DNA from 2 places in the Microbispora sp. H10830 genome. Region 2 is predicted to be linked to the other one. Evidence: predicted binding sites of a transcription regulator. Region 2 holds the regulator's gene; the other holds the start of a gene.
What was found. The regulator HrcA, encoded in region 2, represses chaperone genes, less so after heat shock. The targets are predictions, from matches to a motif close to TTGGCACTCTCNNNNNGAGAGTGCCAA.
Positions count from the first base shown of each region.

Region 1: the regulator HrcA is predicted to act here: its motif matches at 1,632-1,658, upstream of HHX35_RS17060 (FmdB family zinc ribbon protein).

Region 1 covers NZ_JABBWX010000006.1:54,036-57,223, reverse strand. Annotated here, with positions in the region: gene HHX35_RS17065 (potassium/proton antiporter) at 1-1,404, shown strand, start outside; gene HHX35_RS17060 (FmdB family zinc ribbon protein) at 1,674-2,012, shown strand; gene HHX35_RS17055 (S-methyl-5'-thioadenosine phosphorylase) at 2,075-2,881, shown strand; gene HHX35_RS17050 (SAF domain-containing protein) at 2,894-3,188, shown strand, end outside.
Region 2 covers NZ_JABBWX010000001.1:735,090-738,277, forward strand. Annotated here, with positions in the region: gene dnaJ (molecular chaperone DnaJ) at 1-1,102, opposite strand, end outside; gene hrcA (heat-inducible transcriptional repressor HrcA) at 1,103-2,116, opposite strand; gene HHX35_RS03500 (hypothetical protein) at 2,309-2,971, shown strand; gene HHX35_RS03505 (DUF3097 domain-containing protein) at 2,990-3,188, shown strand, end outside.

The DNA of each region.
Region 1 (3,188 bases), on a different contig from region 2:
TTCCTCGGCATCGGCCTGCTGCTCGGTGAGGGCGGCATCGTCGGCATCAACTTCGACAACGCCCAGACGGCCCAGCAGCTCGGCATGATCGCCCTCGCCGTGATCCTCGCCGAGGGCGGTCTCACCACCAACTGGAACCACGTACGCGACGCCGTGCCGACCGCGCTCGTGCTCGCCACGGTCGGGATCGCGGTCAGCGTCGTCGTGCTCGCGGTGACCGTCGCCGCCCTGCTCGGCATGGAGTGGCGGATGGCGCTGCTGCTCGGCGCGTTCCTGGCGTCGACCGACGCGGCGGCCGTGTTCTCCGTGCTGAGACGGCTGCCGCTGCCGCCCCGGCTCGCCGGGATCCTGGAGGCGGAGTCGGGCTTCAACGACGCCCCGACCGTCATCCTCGTGATAATGCTGAGCGCGGGCTCGTCACTGACCCTCTCGCTGCCGCACGTCCTGCTGGACACCGCCGTCGAACTGGTCATCGGCGCGGCCGTCGGCCTCGCCGTGGGCCCGGCGGGGGTGTACGCGCTGCGCCGGGTCGCGCTTCCCGCCTCCGGCCTCTACCCGATCGCGGTGCTGGCGCTGGCGTTCGTGACCTACAGCGGGGCGACGCTGCTGCACGGCAGCGGGTTCCTCGCGGTGTACCTGACGACGCTGATCCTGGGCAACGCCCGGCTCCCCCACCGCGCCGCCACGCGCGGCTTCGCGGAGGGCGCCGCCTGGCTCGCCCAGATCGGGCTGTTCGTCATGCTCGGCATGCTGGCCGATCCGCGCGAACTGCCCGGCGTGATCGTCCCGGCCCTGGTGTCGGGCCTGCTGCTCGTCCTGCTCGCCCGCCCGGCGTCGGTCCTGGTGTCCGGCGCGGTGGTGCGGCTCCTGCGGCTCGGCTCGCTGTCGTGGCGCGAGCAGGTGTTCCTGTCGTGGGCCGGGCTGCGCGGCGCGGTGCCCATCGTGCTGGCGGCGATCCCCTGGGCCGCCGGCCTGCCGGGGGCGAAGGGCCTGTTCAACGACGTCTTCATCATCGTCATCGTGTTCACGGTCGTGCAGGGGCCCACTTTGCCGTACCTCGCCCGGCTGCTCGGCCTGGCCGCCGAGGGCGAGGCCCGCGACCTCGACGTGGAGGCCGCGCCGCTGGGGGAGTTGAACGCCGACCTGCTGCAGGTCCGCATTCCGCCCGGCTCGCTCATGCACGGCGTGGAGATCTTCGAGCTCCGGCTGCCCGCGAACACCATGGTCACGCTCGTCGTGCGGAAGGGGCAGTCGTTCGTCCCCACGCAGACGACCCGGCTGCTGGCGGGCGACCAGCTTCTCGTGGTCACCACGGCCGCCCAGCGGGAGACCGTCGAACGCCGCCTGCGCGCCGTCAGCCGCCGCGGCAAGCTCGCCGGCTGGTACGGCGAACGCGGCGGCTGACCGCCGTCGCCCGGGGTTGTCCGGAGGTTTCGCGGGGAATCACGGGCGCTTCGCGGGCGAATCACGGGCGGTTCGCGAGCGGATCACGGGCGGTTCGCGAGCGGATCACGGGCGGTTCGCGAGCGGATCGCGGGCGGTTCGCGGGCGGATCGCGGGGTGAGCGAATGGGACGGCGCGGGGCAATAAACCGGGCTGGAGTGGCGTTTGGGCTTGTTGACTGCTTACCATTAGCAATCGACCCGGTCGAGTGCCAGTCTCAGGAGGAGCGAGTGCCTACCTACCAGTACGCCTGTACCGCTTGCGGTGAGCAGCTGGAGGCCGTCCAGAAGTTCTCTGACGACCCGCTCACGGAGTGCCCGGTCTGCCAGGGCAAGCTGCGCAAGGTCTTCTCCGCCGTTGGCATCGTGTTCAAGGGCTCCGGCTTCTACCGGACCGACAGCCGTTCGTCGAGCTCGTCGACGACCACGTCCACCACGACGACGTCGTCCTCGAAGTCGTCCGGCGACTCGGGCAAGAAGGAGCCCGCGACCTCCACGAGCTCGTCGAGCACCTCCTCGTCGAGCACGTCGTCGAGCACGTCGTCGTCCGGCTCCACCGCCGCCGCCTGAGGTTATCCACAGGGGCCGACGGGACACGGCGGGTGTGCGGCGCCGTTCGCTAGTGTCGGCCCATGGTCAATCGCGCAGATATCGGGGTCATCGGCGGCTCGGGGTTCTACTCGCTGCTGGAGGACGCCGAAGAGATCGACGTGACGACGCCGTACGGCCCGCCGAGTGACTCGATCACCGTGGGCCGCATCGGCGAGCGGACCGTCGCGTTCGTCCCACGGCACGGCCGCGGCCACACCTTTCCTCCCCACCGCATCCCCTACCGGGCGAACATGTGGGCCCTGCGGTCCCTCGGCGTCCGTCAGGTGCTCGCGCCCAGTGCGGTCGGGTCCCTGCGCCCGGAGATCGGGCCTGGCGCCCTCGTGATCCCCGACCAGCTCGTGGACCGCACACAGAGCCGCGAGCAGACCTACTACGACACGGGCGGGGCTGTTCACGTGTCGTTCTCCGACCCCTACTGCCCCTCCGGCCGGGCGGCCTCCGTGGCCACGGCGCGCGAGACGGGCTGGGACACGGTCGACGGCGGCACTCTGGTCGTGGTCGAAGGGCCCCGCTTCTCCACCCGGGCCGAGTCGAAGTGGTTCGCGGACGCGGGCTGGTCGATCATCGGCATGACCGGGCACCCCGAGGCCGTGCTCGCCCGCGAACTCGCCCTCTGCTACACGACGCTCGCCCTCGTGACCGACCACGACGCCGGCGTGGAGGCCGGTGAGGGGGTCACCCACGAAGAGGTCCTGGCATTCTTCGCCGCCAACGTGGAGCGGATGCGCACTTTGGTCGCACAGGTCGTCGAGGCCCTTCCGGAAGAGCGCTCCTGCCCCTGCGGCAACGCCCTCGACGGGATCAAGCTGCCGATCGAGCTCCCCTGACACGAGATGGTCATGCGTGATCTGAGACGGCTGACGGCGCGCCGTCGCCGTCCGATCGCCGCCGTCCTCGCCGGTCTGGCGGTGGCCTGCGTGCTGCTTGCCGTCCGTTCCCCTGACGGGGTGGAGGTCCTCGCCGCCGCCCACGACCTCGCCGGAGGCCGGCTGGCCGCCTCCGACGTGGTGGTCGTACGGCTTCCGCCCGACACGGTGCCCGCCGGGGCGTACGCGCCCGGCGCCCCGGTCTCGGGCCGCGTGCTCGCCGGTCCGTTGCGCCGAGGCGAACTCCTCACCGACGCACGGCTGCTCG
Region 2 (3,188 bases):
AGAAGCCCTGCTGGCCCGGCGAGAACTTGCCTGGCGGCCGCTCCTCTCCACGCAGTTTCGACAGCTCGCGCAGCAGTTCCTCCTGCTGCGGGTCGAGTTTGGTCGGCGTCTCGACGTTCACGTGGATCAGCAGGTCGCCCCTGCCGGTCTCGTTGAGCCGCTGGACGCCCTTGCCGTACAGGGGGATGACCTGGCCGGCCTGGGTGCCGGGCCGCACGTCGATGTCCTCGGCCCCGTCGAGCGTCTCGATCGCGATCGAGGTGCCGAGCGCGGCGGCGGTCATCGGGATGTGGACCGTGCAGTGCAGGTCGTCGCCGCGTCGCTCGAAGATCTGGTGCGGCCGCTCGACGATCTCCAGGAACAGATCGCCGGGAGGCCCGCCGCCGGGGCCGACCTCGCCCTCGCCCGCGAGCTGGATGTGCGTGCCGTCCTCGACGCCGGCCGGGATCCTGACCTTGATCGTGCGCCGGGTCCTGACCCGTCCCTCGCCCGAGCACTCCATGCAGGGGTGCCGGATGACGCTGCCGTACCCGCCGCACTGGGGGCAGGGACGGGAGGTCATGACCTGGCCGAGGAACGAACGGGTCACCTGCGAGACCTCGCCGCGCCCGTGGCACATGTCGCAGGTGTCGGGGTGGGTGCCGGACGCCGCCCCGGAGCCCTGGCAGACCTCGCAGACCACGGCCGTGTCGACCACGATCTCGCGGGTCGTGCCGAAGGCCGTCTCCGACAGGTCGAGCTCGACCCTGATGGTGGCGTTGCGGCCACGGCGGGCGCGGGAGCGGGGCCCCCGCGCGGCGCCCGCCGAGCCGAAGAAGGCGTCCATGATGTCGCTGAACGGGAAGCCCGCGCCGAAACCGCCGGCCCCCGGCCCCGCGCCGCCGCCGCCGAACGGGTCGGCGCCCATGTCGTACATACGGCGCTTGCCCGCGTCGGACAGCACCTCGTACGCCTGGTTGATCTCCTTGAACCGCTCCTGGGTCTCCGGATCGGGGTTGACGTCCGGGTGCAGCTCACGGGCGAGACGGCGGTATGCCTTCTTGATCTCTTCCTGGCTGGCGTCGCGCCGTACGCCAAGGGTCGCGTAGTAGTCGTTGGACACTTATGACCCCGCCAGGATCTGGCCGACGTAACGCGCCACCGCGCGCACCGCACCCATCGTCACCGGATAGTCCATTCGTGTCGGGCCCAGCACTCCGAGCCGGGCCAGTTCTCTGTCGCCCGAACCGTATCCCGCGGCCACGATAGATGTGCCGCGCAGCCCGCTGTAGGGGTTCTCGGATCCGATGCGGACGGTCAGTTCGGACAGCCCGCCGGTTTCCCCCAGCAGGCGAATGAGGACGACCTGCTCCTCCAGCGCCTCCAGCACGTCCCGCAGGCCGATGCTGAGGTCGGCGGCGGCGAGGTTGGCCGTCCCACCAAAAACGATCTTCTCCTCGTGCCGCTCGACGAGCGTCTCGAGCAGCACGGACAGGATCGTGGCCGCCACCGGCCTGTCCTCGGGAGGCAGGCGTTCGGGAATGTCGGCCACGGTCTCCGGCACCTGGGACAGGCCGCAGCCGTCCAGGCACGCGTTGAGCACGGCGCGCAGGTTCGCGATCCGGTCGTCGGCGATGGCCTCCGGCAGGTCGACCACACGCTGCTCGACCCGTCCGGTGTTCGTGATCAGCACCAGCATGACCCGGCGCTCCGCGAGCGGGACGATCTCCACGTGACGGACCGACGACCTGGTGAGCGAGGGGTACTGGACCACCGCGACCTGCCGGGTGAGCTGCGCGAGCAGCCGCACCGTGCGCATGACGATCTCGTCGAGGTCCACGGCCCCGGCGAGAAAGGTCTCGATGGCCCTGCGCTCCGCGCCGGACAGCGGCTTGATCTGCGACAGCCGATCGACGAACAGGCGATATCCCTTGTCGGTCGGCACCCTGCCGGCACTGGTGTGCGGCTGGGTGATGTATCCCTGCTCCTCCAGCGCCGCCATGTCGTTGCGGATCGTCGCCGGGGAGACGCCGAGGTTGTGCCTGTCCACCAGGGCCTTGGATCCCACCGGCTCGTTGGTGGACACGTAGTCCTCGACGATGGCGCGCAGGACGGCGAGCTTGCGGTCGTCGAGCAATCGTCACCTCCCTGTGCGTGGAAACACCGACTCTGGCACTCTGTGTTCCCGAGTGCCAAGTGTACGGCTACCACCCCACGTGGTGCGATAACGCAGGGGGCACCAAGACGACGCAGGGCACCAGGACGACGCAGGGCACCAGGACAAGCGAGCTGCAAATCGACCACAAGCCGCATGGTCGACTCTTCACCCATGCACGAGAACCAGAACTCCACGCCGGCCGACGTGACCATGCGGGTGCCCCGCCCCATGCCCCCGGCACCGGCCGACGTGACCTTGCGGATGCCGCACCCCTTCCCCCCGGCGTACGCCGCCCCCCGGCAGATCCGGCCCCGGCTGCTGTGGATCTTCCTTTCCTGGGCGCTCTTCGTCGTCCTGGTGGTGGCGGGCGTCGGCGGGTTCGCCGGCGGCCTGTTCTCCACGCTCGGCGACGCCGCGCCCGCCACGATCTTCTCCGGCGGGCAGTCGGTGAACGTCGCGCTCGATCCCGCGGACAAGCCGGCGATCTACGCGGCCGTCGACCAGCCCACCGACGTCCGCTGTCAGCTCGGCGACGGCGCCGACCCGCGGGTGCGGCTGACCCGGCCGGCCGTCTCGCAGACCGTCACGCTGAACGGCACGACCTGGGAGCTGCTGTTCGAGGCCGGCGTCCCCGAGGCGGGCACCTACCAGCTCGCCTGCGAGGGCGACGGGGTGCGGTTCGGCGTCGGCAAGCAGCTCACCGGCGCGGTCGGCATGCTGGTGGGCGGCGCCGTCGCGCTGCTGGCGCTGCCCACCGTCGGCTTCCTGGCCGCGCTGATCGTGACGATCGTCGTGCTCGCGCGCCGCTCCGCTGCCCGCCGTCGCCTGGCGTGATTTGCTAGCGTTCCCCGCATGTACGGGCGGGACGTGCTTTCCGGAGACTGGCGGCGGCCACGGCGGGGGCAGATCCCCGAGATCCCGGCCGAGCCCGACCTCGTGGTCGAGGACGCCGAGGGCCGTTTCTGCGGCGCGGTGGTGGCCTGCGACAAGGAGGCCGTGACGCTGGAGGACCGGTTCGGCCGGCGGCGGGTGTTCCCGCTGACGCCCGCCG